Regions from separate parts of the Microbulbifer celer genome, predicted to be linked through region 2. Evidence: predicted binding sites of a transcription regulator. Region 2 holds the regulator's gene; the other holds the start of a gene.

Region 1 (7,772 bases), 360 kb from region 2:
TGGAAGTGACCAGTGCCGGGGATTTCTTTTTACTGCTGCTGATGAAACTGCCCATGTACGGCGCCCTGGCGCTGCTGGCGTGGAAGCTCTCCCCCGCCGGCGTTGGCCTGTTGAGCGAGTTCTGGACCTGGGCTATTTACTCCGCGTTGACCGGGCTGTATCTGCTGGAGCTGAAAAAAACCTGGAGCATCAATCGCGAAGTATTCAGCAGCCCGCCGGCGCCGATCCACCGCTACAAGTTCAAGCAGGTGGCGATTCTCAACGTGCTGTACTTCGCCACCTTCGGCTCCGAACTGGCGGTAATCTCCATGTTGCCGCTGTTCTTCTTCGAGACCTTTACCCTCGATCCGGTGAAGGCTGGTCTGGTCGCCTCCGCCTACTCCTTCATGAACCTGGTTTCCCGCCCCACCGGTGGCCTGCTGAGTGACAAGTACGGTCGCAAGCCGGTACTGATGATCCTGGTGGCGGGCCTGGCCTGTGGTTACCTGCTGATGAGCCAGATCGGCGCTAGCTGGCCGCTGTACCTGGCGGTAGCGGCGGCCATGGCGTGCTCTTTCTTTGTTCAGGCCGGTGCCGGTGCGGTATTCGCTGTGGTGCCACTGGTGAAACGTCGTTTGACCGGGCAGGTGGCGGGCATGACCGGTGCCTACGGCAATGTGGGCGCAGTGTTTTTTCTGACGGTGCTGTCGCTGGTTTCTTACCAGACGTTCTTCCTGGTGATCGCCGGTACCGCGGTATTCAGTTTTGTCATTCTCCTGCTGCTGGAAGAGCCCGAAGGGCACATGGCTGAAGTCATGCCAGACGGCAGTGTTTCCCTGATTGATGTGGCCTGATTGACTTCGCCTGGCTCAGGTGTGTGGTCCATTGTTCAGAAGATATGGAGGAGACATGAAAGTTCATACACTAACGGGATAGAACGATGTCCAGTGACTCCTTAAATCTGTTTTCCTTCAAGGGAAAAATCCGGGTGCTGCACCTGACCTGGATCGCTTTCTTTATTACTTTTTTTGCCTGGTTCAACCATGCACCGTTGCTGGTGGCTATTGCCGACAGCCTATCGCTGACCAAGGATCAGGTGAAAACCCTGCTGATCCTGAACGTGGCGCTCACTATTCCGGCACGGGTCATCATCGGTATGCTGACGGATAAGTACGGGCCGCGTGTAACCTATTCACTGCTATTGGCGGTGAGCAGTATTCCCTGCTTTATCTTTGCGCTGGCGGAGAACTTTATTCAGGCGGCCATTGGTCGTTTCCTGCTGGGCTTTATCGGTGCAGGCTTTGTGATCGGTATCCGCATGGTATCCGAGTGGTTCCCGGCCAAACAGCTGGGTACCGCGGAAGGTATCTACGGCGGCTGGGGTAATTTCGGTTCTGCCGCGGGCGCCATGAGTCTGCCCACAATAGCCCTGCTGTTTGGCGGTGAGGATGGCTGGCGCTACGCCATCGGTATTACCGGGATCATGGCGCTGGTTTACAGTGTGATTTACTACAAGTCCGTGACCGATACCCCCAAAGGCGGCACCTATTTCAAGCCGAAAAAAATTGGCGGTATGGAGGTTTCCAGCCCTTCGGATTTTGTGCTGCTGCTGATCATGAAGATTCCGATGTATGCGGCACTGGCACTGCTGACCTGGAAGCTGTCTCCGGCGGGTGTGGATATGCTGGCGATGCCGCTGGCCATTGCGATCTATCTCTCGCTCGCCGCGCTCTATGTGTTTGATGCGAAGAAGTGTTACGACATCAATAAAGAAGTTTTCGTGAAGCTGCCGGAGCCGATACACCGTTACAAGTTCAAGCAGGTGGCGGTGCTGAATATTCTGTACTTTGCCACTTTTGGTTCCGAGCTTGCGGTCATCTCCATGCTGCCGTTGTTTTTCTCGGAGACGTTTACCCTGGATCCGGTGCAGGCGGGTTTGCTGGCTTCGGCGTATGCGTTCATGAACCTGATGTCGCGCCCGGCGGGCGGTCTGATCAGTGATCGCTTCGGGCGCAAGAGTACGCTGCTGATTCTGACTGCGGGCCTGGCGATCGGGTATTTTGTGATGAGTACAATCGATGCCGAGTGGCCGTTGTATCTGGCGGTGGCTGCGGCGATGGCGTGCTCTTTCTTTGTGCAGTCTGGTGAGGGGGCGGTGTTTGCGGTGGTGCCGTTGATCAAGCGTCGTCTGACGGGTCAGATTGCGGGGATGACGGGTGCCTACGGGAATGTGGGCGCGGTGTTTTATCTAACGATTTTGAGTATGGTCTCTTATGAGACGTTCTTTCTGGTGATTGCGAGTACGGCGGTGCTGGGCTTTGTAACGCTGCTGTTCCTGGAAGAACCGGAAGGCCAGATGGCAGAAGTCATGCCCGATGGCAGTGTTTCATTGATTGATGTTGCCTGATTCTGGATTTTATCGCGCTCCGGAACTCGTTCCGGGCGCCGAGTGCTGGTAAGCCTTTGCAGGACACGAGCTAGGCGCCCCCCCTCAACCCATCCATGGGGGCTCTGCAAAAACATCCTGTTTTTGAAGGTCCTGCAAAGGCTTACCAGCACCCGGCTTCACATCAACCTTCATACTAGTAACCACCTATTTTGAAAGATATCTGCGAAACGACATTGCCTGAACCCTACACACAATCCACGACCATGGAAAAACTGGAGTTCGCCACTGCCACCGAGTCCGGCCAGCGCGCCTATAACGATGATGCGGTGGCGGTCTATCGGGCAAGCGGCAGTGAGTTGCGTTATCGCGGTTCGCTGGCGGCGATTGCCGATGGGGTGGGCAGTGCGGAGGCCGGCGGGGCGGCGGCGCGGGCGGCGGTGAGTGGGTTTATTTCCGACTATTACAGTACGCCGGATTCGTGGTCGGTGAATCAGGCGGCGGCGCGGGTGTTGCACGCGTTGAACGGTTGGTTGTATCGCCAGAGCGGTGGTGCGGATGAGGTGCAGCGGGGTTGGCTGACGACGTTTTCTGCGGTGGTGCTAAAAGGGGCGACGGCGCATCTGATTCATATCGGGGATTCGCGGATTTACCGGCTGCGGGATGGCAGGCTGGAGTGTCTGACGCGGGATCACAGCCGTACGCTGGGGCCGGGGCGCACTTTTCTGAGCCGGGCGCTGGGGATGGATGCGCATATCGAGGTGGATTACCGACAGGAGCCACTGGAGACGGGGGACCTGTTTTGTGTGACTACGGACGGGATTCACGATTTTGTGCCGCAGCCGCTGTTCGCACAGATTCTGTCCGAGCACAGCCTGGAGTCCACGCGTCCACTGATCACTGCGGCACTGGAAAACGGCAGTAAGGATAATCTGAGCGTAGCGCTGTGCCGGGTGAATGCACTCGAGTCTCCGGAGACGGATGATCTGATGCTGGCGACCCGTCAGCTGCCCTTTCCGCCACCGCTACAGGCCGGGAACAGGATTGATGGCTTCGAGGTTTTGCAGGAACTCCATGCTTCCAGCCGCAGCTACCTGTACCTGGTGCGAGATATGGAAACGGATGCGCTGCGGGCGCTGAAGGCGCCGTCGGAAAATTTCGTCGATGATCCGACCTACATCGAGCGCTTTATCGCCGAGGAGTGGACTGGGCGCCGGCTGGATCACCCCGGAGTGGTGAAAATCTTCCCGCCGAAGAAGGATCGCCGCTTTCTCTACCATGTAATGGAGTATGTGGAAGGCCAGAACCTGCGGCAGTGGATGCAGCTGAATCCGGAGCCAGCACTGGATCAGGTGCGCAATATGGTCCAGCAGCTGGTGAGTGCGTTGCGCCGGTTGCAGCGACTGGAAATTGTGCACGGAGACCTGAAGCCGGAAAATATCATGGTGGATAACAGTGGTCGCCTGAAACTGATCGACCTGGGGGGTGCCCACGCGGCAGGGCTTGAGGAGTTGCTGCGCTACCAGGACAGTGCGCCACCGGGAAGCAAAAATTACTGTGCCCCGGAATACTTCATCTCCGATGCCGCGAGCCATCGCTCGGATATATTTTCCCTGGGAATAATCTGCTACGAGATGCTCACCGGCGAATACCCATATAAGGAGCGCTTCGGCAGCAGTCAGTACCGGCTGAAGAATTACGCCAGCCTGCGTTATATCAGCGCCTGTCAGCGTCGCGAGGACCTGCCGGAATGGGTAGACGGCGCCTTGCGTCGGGCCTGTGCTCCGGACCCACAGTATCGTTACCCGGCGCTTTCGGAAATGGTGCACGATCTCGGCACGCCCAACAAGAAGTTCATCAGCAGGAACAAGGCGCCGCTGATGGAGCGTAATCCATTACTGTTCTGGCAACTGATTGCGCTGCTGTTGTTACTGTCTCACCTGCTGCACTTTCTCTGATGACATCTCCCCTGGCACTTTCAGACAGGAAAGTGCCATCCTGGGGCGAAAAAACAAACTGCACACCAACTTGGTGCATCGCTGGGTGCGCAATCATCGTTTTTTCTCACAATCCCTGCGGATTCCCCACTATCCGGTGCCCTTCCGGAGTTGGCACAGAGATTGAATAACCTTAAACACAATTCCAAATTTTTTAGCAAGGCAACGGCGCCTGAAACTCTTCGGCAGAGAAGAGGGAACGTCCGTGCTGCGCTGACACCCGCCCCACGCCCTTTCCTTCCTGCCGTGAACTTCAGACAGCAACGGCAGAGATTATGGTTAAGCAAAAAATCGTCGTCATCGGCAACGGCATGGTGGGTCACCACTTCCTGGAACAACTGGCGAACCGCCCCGAGCGGGAAATGTTCGACGTGTTGGTATTCTGCGCCGAACCCCGCCCCGCGTACGACCGGGTACACCTCTCTGAATATTTCGGCGGCCGTACCGCGGACGACCTGGCCATGGGCAAGGTTGAACAGTACCGCGAATGGGGTTACGACCTGCGCCTGAATGATGCGGCTGTCAGCATCGACCGCGAGGCCAAAGTCGTCACTTCCGCCAGCGGTGCTTCTGAACCCTACGATCACCTGGTGCTGGCTACCGGCTCCTATCCCTTTGTTCCGCCCATTCCCGGCCACAAACACGACAAGTGCTTTGTCTACCGCACCCTGGAAGATCTCGACAAAATCCAGGCCGCGGCCAAAGACGGCAAGATAGGCGTGGTTGTTGGCGGCGGTCTGCTGGGCCTTGAGGCGGCCAACGCGCTGAAGCAACTGGGTCTGGAAGCCCATGTGGTGGAATTTGCCCCCGGCCTGATGTCGGTCCAGCTGGATGAAGGCGGTTCCAACCTGCTGCGGGAGAAAATTGAAGATCTGGGTGTGACGGTACACACCAGCACCGCTACCGAATTGATTGAGGAGGTTGATGGCGGCCGTCTGCGTATGCAGTTCAAAGGCGACAAAGAACTGAAAACCGATCTGATCGTCTTCTCCGCCGGTATCCGTCCGGAAGACTCACTGGCAAAATCTGCCGGCATTGAGCTGGGCGAGCGCGGCGGTATCGTGATCGACAATCACTGCCGCACGTCGGACAAGAATATTTTTGCCATCGGCGAATGTGCCCTGTTCAACAACTTCATCTACGGCCTGGTGGCTCCGGGCTACACCATGGCCCGCACCGCGGTATCTCTGCTGTGTGGTGAAGCCGGTGAGTTCAACGGCGCGGACATGAGTACCAAGCTGAAGCTGCTGGGTGTGGATGTGGGCTCCATCGGCGATGCCCACGGCCGCGCCGAAGGATCCGCTGCAATTACCTTCGTGGATGAACAGACCGGCGTGTACAAGCGCATGATCACCGACAGCGAAGGCAAGAAACTGCGCGGTGCGGTGCTGGTGGGCGACGCCGCCGATTACGACACCCTGCTGCAGTATCACCTGAACGATATGGATCTGCCGGAGCACCCGGAACAGTTGATTCTACCGGCACTGGATGGCGCCGCGCCCGCCCTCGGTGCCGATGCACTACCGGATACCGCCACTATCTGTTCCTGCCACAACGTGAGCAAGGGCGATATCGTCGGCGCGGTACAGGGCGGTTGCTGCTCTGTGGGCGAGGTCAAAGATTGCACCAAAGCGGCAACCGGTTGCGGCGGTTGTTCCGCGCTACTGAAAAATGTGGTGGATACGGAACTGGCGGCGCTGGGTATGGAGGTCAATAACGACCTGTGCCCCCACTTCCCCTATACCCGTCAGGAAATTTTCCACATGGTACAGGTGGAAGAGATCAAGACTTTCGACGAGTTACTGAAGAAGCACGGCTCCGGTAGGGGCTGTGAAATCTGCAAGCCTACCGCGGCTTCCATTTTTGCTTCCCTTTGGAACGATCACATCCTGGAAAAACCCCACGTTGGTCTGCAGGACACCAACGATACGTTTATGGCCAATATGCAGAAGAACGGTACCTATTCTGTGGTACCGCGTGTGCCGGGCGGTGAAATTACCCCGGACAAGCTGATTGTGCTGGGCCAGGTGGCAAAGAAATACGATCTGTACACGAAGATTACCGGTGGTCAGCGGGTGGATCTGTTCGGTGCCCGGTTGGAGGAGTTGCCGGAGATCTGGCGCGAGCTGATCGATGCGGGCTTTGAGACGGGCCATGCTTACGGCAAGTCTCTGCGTACGGTGAAGTCCTGTGTCGGTTCTACCTGGTGTCGCTTCGGTGTGCAGGACAGTGTGGGTATGGCGCTGACGGTTGAGAACCGCTACAAGGGGCTGCGTTCGCCGCACAAGATCAAGATGGCGGTGTCCGGTTGTACCCGTGAGTGTGCGGAGGCGCAGAGTAAGGATATCGGTGTGATTGCAACGGAGAATGGTTGGAATCTGTTTGTCTGTGGCAACGGTGGTATGCGCCCGCGCCATGCTGATCTGTTTGCGACGGATCTGGATGATGTGACGCTGATTAAGTATATCGATCGTATTCTGATGTTTTATGTGCGCACGGCGGATAAGTTGCAGCGGACGTCGGTGTGGCTGGAGAACCTGGAGGGTGGCCTGGATTATCTGCGTGAGGTGGTGATCGAGGATAAGTTGGGTATCTGCGAGGAGCTGGAGCGTCAGATGGGCAATGTGGTCGGTACTTACCAGTGCGAGTGGAAGACGGCGATCAATGATCCGGAGATGCTGAAGCGCTTCCGCCAGTTTGTGAATACCGATGAGAAGGACGAAAAGATTGTCTTCGTGGAAGAGCGCGATCAGCGCCGCCCGGCTACCGAGGAAGAGATCGTCAAGATTGCCGAGCCGGCCTAGTATTTTCTGCCCTGCCGCTGGTTTTTTTACACGCAGTGGCGGTGGAGCACCGGGTGTAAGGTTTCAGGACCGCTGTGAATACATCCATGTAAGCTGCGGCGCAAACATCCTGTTTGCGACGCTCCTGAAACCTTACACCCGGTGCTCCACCTTTGCATCGAAGTGTTCGGCTCCGTATTCAAGTAAATATTTTCGTCATTCCGGCGCCGTCAAGCCGGACTCGATCCGGTACGGAATCCAGCCCCACTGAGGCTGAATAAGAACACCAAAATCAAGAATTTCACCACCCTACTCTTTCCATACAGATGTGGAGAACCAGAATGAGCGAAGTTGCCATAACCCGCGCCGAGTGGCTGCAAGTCTGCAAGCGATCAGATCTTGTAGCCAATTCCGGAGTGTGTGCTCTTGTGGGCGATCAACAGGTTGCCCTATTTTTTATTCCCGATCAGGAGCCCCAGTTATTCGCTATCGATAACTGGGATCCGATTGCCAATGCCGGTGTGATCGGCCGCGGTATTGTGGCGGAGGTCGATGAAGTATTGACCGTCGCTTCGCCACTGTACAAGCAGCATTATCGTCTGACCGATGGTCAGTGCCTGGAGGAAG
Region 2 (7,772 bases):
GGCCTCATTGCCCTGTTCCAGTAACCGCCCGCGCCAGTCTTCCGCCATGCGATCAAAACGCAGGTGTTGTTGATCCATCTCCTTGCGCTTTTGCAGCACCGCCTCAATCGGATCCGTATCCACCTTGCGCATCAGCTTGCCGATGTACTGCAACTGCCGGCGGCGTGCCTCATTGGATTTGATCCGGCGCATGGTCTCGATGGCCTCGCGCAGATCGTCATCCAGCGGTATTTCCGCCAGTTGGACGGGGTTCAGCTCGGTCAGTTGTTTGCCCAGATCCTGCAGCTCGTGCATTTCCTGTTTGACCTGGGTTTTGCTCTTGGGCTCGTCCCCGTCAAATTCATCGTAGTCGTCAACGTTGTCAGAATGGCGCATGAAAGTTCTCTAAAACAATTTAAATTCTGGTGGCTGCTTTGGCTACTGAAATGCACAGAAGCTTGCCGGGAAGGTGGTGCTGCCGGGGATAGCTTTGTGAGACCGTCTGCGGCCAGGACGGCCGCAGCCGAGCCCCCAGGGATGGGTTCACGGCGTGTCTCACAAAGCTATCCCCGGCAGCACCGCCGCCACTAACTCTGTTCTCTGCGGCGATCAATCTCGGGTCAGGCAAAAAACCAGGTCGCCAGGCCGAGAAAGGACAGAAAGCCCACTACATCGGTCACCGTGGTTAGCGCGACCCCGCCGGCCAGGGCCGGATCAATGCGCAGCGCGCGCAATACTACCGGTAGTATCGCGCCGGCCACCGCCGCGGTAATCAGATTGATCAGCATCGCGGCAATGATAATCACCGCAATGCGCCAATCCCCAAACCACAGCGCGGCAATGCCCCCCATAACCGCAGACCACAGGATACCGTTCAGGGCACCGGTCCCCAGCTCCCGGGACAGCAGCCAGCGCAGATTGCTGCGCCCGATCTGCCCCAGAGCCATACCGCGGATCACCACCGTCAGGGTCTGGCTGCCTGCTACGCCCCCCATACTGGCTACAATCGGCATCAGCACCGCCAGCGCCACCACCTTGTCGATGGTGCCCTGGAACAGGTTGATGACCCAGGACGCGAGCAGTGCCGTAAGCAGGTTGATGCCGAGCCAGACAGCGCGCCGTGGCGCTGTGCGGATGATCGGCGCAAAGGTGTCTTCTTCCTCGTCGAGGCCAGCTAGACTCATCAGCGAGTGATCCGCATCTTCGCGGATGACGTCCACCACGTCATCAATGGTGATCCGTCCCAGCAGCCGGTCTTCACCGTCTACCACCGGCGCGGTGATCCAGTCGTACTTGGCAAACAGCTGTGCCACTTCCGCATCCGGCATATCTGCGGGGATCGGCTTTACATCCGTGGTCATCACTTCGCGCACCGTGGCATTGGGTGAGGAGGTGAGCAGTTTGGTCAGGGGCAGCAGGCCGATAAACTGATCGCGCCGGTTGACCACAAACAGGCTGTCGGTGGATTCCGGAAGCCGCTCGTGGCGGCGCAGATAGCGCAGTACCACTTCCAGCGGCAGATTGGGTCGCACGGATACGGTATCCGTGTCCATCAGGCCGCCAGCGGTCTCTTCATCGTAAGGCAGGACGCGCTCTACTCGCTGGCGGTCGTTTTCGCTCATGGCGGAGAGCACTTCGCCCATCACCCGCTCGGGCAGCTGCTGCAGCAGGTCTGCCACGTCGTCGGCGTCGAGCCCTTCCATCACCGCCACCATTTCATCGGTGTCCATGGTGGCGAGGATCTGTGCCTGTACTTCGTCCGGCAGCTCCTGGAGTACTTCCCCCTCAACGTCGCTATCGATCAGCTTCCACAGTAGCTGGCGAATACGTGGCGGTGAACTTTCCAGCAACTCGGCGATATTCTGCGGGGACAGGGTGTGCAGCATGCGCTGCACTTCACGTCCGGTGCCGCTGTCCAGGGCCGCATAGAGTTCCCCCAGTTGGCTCTGGGTGCGGAACTCGATGTCGGTGGGAGCGTTGTTGGGCACGGAATACCTGCGGAACCGTTGATTCGAAATGGGGTGATTATAGCCGCCAGCGGCGCGGGGAGATATTGCCGCAGGCGGGGGACAGGCTCAGGGGCGAAATCGCCGGGAAGGCGGTTACTCACCCTCGCCAAAGCGGTCGTTGATCAGCGTGCAGATTGCCTCGTGCGCGGCTTCTTCATCGCGGCCATCGATCTCCAGTTCCAGCTCGACGCCTTTTCCGGCCGCCAGCAGCATCAGTGCCATCACGCTTTTGCCGTCCACGGACTTCCCCTGGCATAACACTTTCACTTCAGAGGAGAAGCGTGCGCTGGTCTGTGCCAGTTTGCTTGCGGCGCGGGCGTGCAGACCGAGTTTATTGATGATGGTGATGCGGCTTTTTTGCATGGACGGATCTGTAGTGACTGTTACTGGCCGGGGCCGGGCTATTTCTGTTGCTCGCGGTGGCGAATCTGTATGTTTTTGAACTGGCTGGCAAAGGTCTTCGCGAGCTGCTCCACCATATAGACCGAGCGATGCCGGCCGCCGGTGCAGCCGATGGCGACGCAGGTGTAACTGCGATTGCTCTGCTGGTATGACGGCAGCCAGCGCTCCAGAAAATGGGTGATATCCCGTTGCATGGCTTCGGTCTCTTCGTGGGAGCGCAGAAACTCCGCTACCTCCGGGTCCATACCGGTTTTGTTGCGCAGCTCCTCTACCCAGTAGGGGTTGGGCAGGCAGCGCAGATCGAACACCAGGTCTGCGTCTACCGGCACGCCGTGTTTGAAGCCAAACGACTGGAACAGAATGGCCATGCCGGGGGAGTCTTTACCCACCACCCGGGATTTTATCTGGTCGCGCAGCTGGTGCAGGCTGAGGCTGCTGGTATCTACTACCAGGTCGGCCATGGACGCCAGCGGTGCCAGCATCTCTTTCTCGCGGTTGAGGGCTTCCAGCAAATGGGTGCGGCTGTCTGACAGTGGGTGTTTGCGGCGGGTTTCGCTGAAACGCTGTACCAGCACCGGGGAGCGGGCGTCCAGATACACTACGTCGCAGTCGACGCCACTTTCACGAAGTTCGCGGATGACCTTGGGGGCCTTGTTGACATCGTGCCACAGGTTGCGGGCATCGATACCGAGCGCGAGCTGGATTTCCCGGTTTTCCTGCTGCGGCTCCTCGGAGACACGCCTGACCAGTTCCGGCAGCAGGCTGGCGGGAAGGTTGTCGATACAATTGAAGCCGACATCTTCCAGCAGTTGCAGGGCTGAGCTTTTACCGGAGCCCGAGCGACCACTGATTATGACCAGACGCATGAATCGAGCACTCCTTGCTGGTTGTGGGGATTACTGGTGTTTTGCCCACCCAGTGCCCGGTTGCCCGGGCGTTGTCAATGAAGATTCTGCTAATTATGCCGCGGCGGCGCTGTTGATGGCCAGTGCATAGAGTGCATCGCTGGAATCCGCCTCACGCAGCTTTTCGCGCACGCGACTGTCACTGAACAGGGCGGCGATCTCTGCCAGGGTATCCAGGTGTTCCTGTTCGGAATCTTCTGGTACCAGCAAGGCAAACAGCAGGTCTACCGGCTGGCGGTCGATGGCATCAAAATCAACCGCCGGGGATGTGGTGCACAGCACCCCGATCGGCTTTTCGCAGCCCGGCAGACGGCAGTGGGGAATGGCCACGCCGTCACCGATGCCCGTGGAGCCCAGGCGCTCTCGGGCCACGAGCTGGTTGAATACGGTATCGGAGTCCAGTTCCGGGTATTGCTCTGAAATCGCCTGGGCGATATTGAGGAGCAGCTTTTTTTTGCTGCTCCCCGCCAAATGGCACAGGCTCAGGCGGGGAGAGAGTAATGCTTCCAATGTCATAACTTAGCGGTTACTGGTATCTAACGGTGACTGCGTAACTTTTCTTTGTGTCTGAGAAGCTGTCGGTCCAGTTTATCGGTGAGGCCATCGATCGCAGCGTACATGTCTTCTGACTCCGAGTCTGCAAACACATCCTTGCCGTTCACGTGTACACGGGCCTCGGCTTTCTGGATAAGTTTCTCAACAGACAGAATCACCTCGGTATTGGTGATCAGATCGTGGTGGCGGGAGAGTTTGTCCAGTTTGTTCAGGCAGTAATCGCGAATGGCCGGTGTGACTTCCACATGGTGGCCACTGATATTGATCTGCATGGATTTCTCCTCTTCGGGTACAACACAAACGGCGGCACCCCCTGTCAGGGCGGCAACCCTACTAGGAAGTTCGCCAGAATGGAAGGATACACTCGCCCAGTGGTCATTGGTCGTGCAGATTGGCGCGCTAAGAACCGATTTGGGGGAGAGAGTCACTCTCAGGGTAGTCGCTAAACCAGCCGTTTTCTGTCGCTGGAGGAAGGAATGCCCATGGACTCCCGATACTTGGCCACGGTGCGGCGAGCGACCTTGATGCCCTGGGTGTCCAGCTCCTGGGTGATCTTGTTGTCCGACAGGGGTTTGCGCGGCGGTTCGGCATCGATGAGCTTGCGGATCAGTGCGCGAATGGCGGTGGAGGAGGCGTCCTCGCCGGAGTCGGTACTTACGTGGCTGGAAAAGAAGTACTTGAGCTCAAACACCCCCCGGGGAGTGAGCATGTACTTCTGGGTGGTGACCCGGGAAATGGTGGATTCGTGCATGCCGATGGTTTCTGCCACATTGGCCAGCACCATGGGTTTCATTGCTTCCGGTCCCTGTTCAAAAAAGCCCTGTTGTTTTTCTACAATGCAGCTGGCCACTTTGAGCAGGGTCTCGTGGCGGCTCTGCAGGCTTTTCAGAAACCAGCGCGCCTCCTGCAGATTGTCACGCAGGTAATTGTTCTCGCTGGAGTTGTCAGCGCGTTTGATCAGCGCAGCATAGGTGTCATTGATACGCAGCTTGGGGGTGGTTTCAGGGTTCAGTTCCACTACCCAGCGCTGCTGTTTACGGCTGACGATTACGTCCGGCACCACGTAATGTGGCTCCTCGCCACCAAAGGCCTCACCGGGATAAGGGGTCAGGGTCTGGATCAGGCGCATGACCTCGCCCAGTTGCGCTTCGCTCAGGCGGGTACGCCGGCTCAGCTGGCGGAAGTCGCGCTTGCCCAGCAGATCCAGGTATTGCTCCACTACGATCAACGCCTGGGGCAACCAGGGGGTGTGATCCGGCAGTTGTTGCAGCTGTAATAACAGGCTTTCGCGCAGGTCGCGGGCGCCACAGCCGACCGGTTCGAATTGCTGAATGGTTTTCAGGACCGCGAGAACTTCATCCTCGTCCACCTGTTGGGCGGCGGCCAGTTCTTCGGTCGGGATCTCCAGAAAGCCGCTGGTTGAGATGGCGTCGATCAGCAACTCACCGATCTGTTTGTCGGCATCGGACAGTGCGGTGAGGTTCAGTTGCCATTGGAGGTGGTCCCGCAGGCTCTCCGAGACCGCATTGCGCTGGTCCAGTGACAGTTCGTCGCCTTCACCGGTGTAGCTGGAACTGCTGGTGTAGATGTCGTCCCAGTGGGTGTCCACCGGCAGGTCATCGGGAATTTCGCTGCTCCAGTCGCCGTCGGCACCATCGGTACCATTGGCGCTATCGGCAGTGGATTCGCTGCGTTCGCCGGCGCTGTCCTGTCCGTTGTTCTGGGGTTCGGCCTGCTGCTGGTTCTGTTGCTGGGGTTCGGCTTCACTGCCGTGATCATCCTGTTCGGATTCCAGGAGCGGATTGCTGTCGAGCGCGGACTGGATCTCCTGTTGTAGATCCAGCGTCGACAGCTGCAGCAGGCGAATGGCCTGTTGCAGCTGGGGCGTCATGGTCAGCTGGGTGCCGAGTTTTAACTGGAGTGACTGCTTCATAGGGTTGTATTCGCAGAAAATGCTGGCAAAAGGCGATTTCGCCGAACAGTGGGCGGCGTATTACTCGATTTCTGCAGACTACCCCGGAGAAAAACGGAACACAAGCAAAAAGTGTGCCGAAAATATCAGCAGTGCTGGTAGGAAAAAGTGATTAGTGTGATGAGCGTCAACCTGACTGGCAAAGTTGAGGATGACTGATGCGAAAGTCGCTCAAATTGTGAACTCGTGTCCCAGGTAGACATCGCGTACCTGCTTGTTGGCCAGTACATCGGCGGGGGCGCCGGAGGCGATGATGTGACCCTCGCTGACGATATAGGCGGTTTCGCAGATATCCAGGGTTTCGCGCACGTTGTGATCGGTGATCAGAACGCCGATACCCCGGTCTCGCAAGTGTCGGATGATCTGCTTGATATCTCCCACCGAGATGGGGTCGACCCCGGCGAAGGGTTCGTCCAGCAGTACAAACGCGGGGTTGGTGGCCAGTGCGCGTGCGATTTCCACCCGGCGGCGCTCACCACCGGAGAGGGCCATACCCAGGCTTGCCCGGATATGGGTAATGGTGAACTCCTTCAGTAGGGCTTCCAGCTGTTCCTGCCGCTGGCTGCGGTTCAGGTCCTTGCGGGTTTCCAGGATGGCCAGAATATTGTCCTGTACGGACAGGCGGCGGAAAACCGAGGCTTCCTGGGGCAGGTAGCCGATACCCTTGCGTGCGCGTCCGTGCATGGACAGGCTGGTAATGTCTTCGCCGTCAATCAGAACCTGTCCGGCGTCGGCCTGGACCAGCCCGGCAATCATGTAGAAGCAGGTGGTTTTGCCGGCGCCATTCGGTCCCAGAAGACCAACGACCTGACCGCTGGTGACGCTGACGGACACGTCCTGTACGACTTTGCGCTTCTTGTACTGTTTGGCGAGATGTAACGCTCTCAGCGTTGGCATAATATTTTCCGCAATTCCCGGGGCTGCTATCGCCGCGGTTAAATCATGACTGATGGAGTGGCTCTGTACCAGTGGCGCCGCGAGCTGCAGTGGCATCCGCCGGGCAGTCTGTCCGGCGGGGTGAGGGCTGCTGTCAGGGGGTACTGATCAGGGACTTATTGATTGTTGTCTGGTTGCGGCTTGGACTCCGGTTTCCAGATCATTTCTACCCGCTCTTTTTCCGAGCGTCCCTGGGCCTGCATCTGTTCACTGTTGAGGTCATAATCGATCCGTTCAGCGGTCAGGGTGTTGCCATCGCGATCCACATGGGCCTGGCCGGTCAGTAGTAGGGAATCCTTGCCCACCATGAATTCAATTTTCTGTGCGCGGGCTTTTACCGGGCTGGTGCTCTCTTTCACTTGCTGCTGGAAGTGGGCTGGCTTGCCGGTGGCGATTACCTTGTTGATCTCTCCTTCCGGGTTGCCGTGCACTTCCACCCGGTCCGCGCGAATCTGCATGGAGCCCTGGGTGATGACCACATTGCCGATATAGACCGACAGGTTTTGACTGCGATTGGCTTCGAGTTTATCCGCCGACACCTTGACCGGCTGTTGGCGGTCGCCAGGTAGCGCCAGCGCGGGGTTGCCGAGTAGAGCAGAGACCAGCAGGGCAGTGCCCAGCGCCAGCTTCAGAGGGAGGGCGGATTCAATGGGTTTCATAGCGGCTTTCCACATTGGCCAGAATTTCTACCTTGTCTTGTTTGAGGTCAGCCCGCATGCCCTTGCCGGTGGTGCGGTTGACGCCGTCACTAATGGTAACAACTTTGTCCGTTTCGGCGAATTCATCCCGGGGCTTGAGTACAATTTCATCCGTGCGCAGGGTGATGCCTGGCTGTGGCATTTCGCTGACCACAACCTTGCCTTTCAGGATTACGCGCTGTCCGTTGTTGATGGCGGTACCGGTGCGGGATTCCGTGCGCCAGCGGGAGTCCTCTCCCTGATAGAACATCATGCGGGGCTCCGTCAGTTCGGCGCGGTCGCGGCGGGCAAACTGGAAAAAAGTGATGCGGTCCGC

Evidence for each region. Region 2 encodes sigma-54, which starts transcription at its own class of promoters, with help from an activator protein. Its sites were predicted from a motif close to TGGCACANNNNTTGCNNT; they were not measured.
Region 1: a site for sigma-54 is predicted at 4,475-4,492, ahead of nirB (nitrite reductase large subunit NirB). Genes of this name have one in related genera too.

Annotation. Positions count from the first base shown of each region.
Region 1 is NZ_CP087715.1:326,819-334,590, reverse strand. It holds gene LPW13_RS01255 (NarK family nitrate/nitrite MFS transporter) at 1-833, shown strand, start outside; gene LPW13_RS01250 (NarK family nitrate/nitrite MFS transporter) at 920-2,386, shown strand; gene LPW13_RS01245 (bifunctional protein-serine/threonine kinase/phosphatase) at 2,602-4,323, shown strand; gene nirB (nitrite reductase large subunit NirB) at 4,638-7,166, shown strand; gene nirD (nitrite reductase small subunit NirD) at 7,487-7,772, shown strand, end outside.
Region 2 is NZ_CP087715.1:690,818-698,589, forward strand. It holds gene yjgA (ribosome biogenesis factor YjgA) at 1-375, opposite strand, end outside; gene mgtE (magnesium transporter) at 600-1,967, opposite strand; gene LPW13_RS02660 (HPr family phosphocarrier protein) at 2,082-2,351, opposite strand; gene rapZ (RNase adapter RapZ) at 2,390-3,256, opposite strand; gene ptsN (PTS IIA-like nitrogen regulatory protein PtsN) at 3,350-3,811, opposite strand; gene hpf (ribosome hibernation-promoting factor, HPF/YfiA family) at 3,832-4,122, opposite strand; gene LPW13_RS02680 (RNA polymerase factor sigma-54) at 4,293-5,783, opposite strand; gene lptB (LPS export ABC transporter ATP-binding protein) at 5,994-6,719, opposite strand; gene lptA (lipopolysaccharide transport periplasmic protein LptA) at 6,875-7,417, opposite strand; gene lptC (LPS export ABC transporter periplasmic protein LptC) at 7,404-7,772, opposite strand, start outside.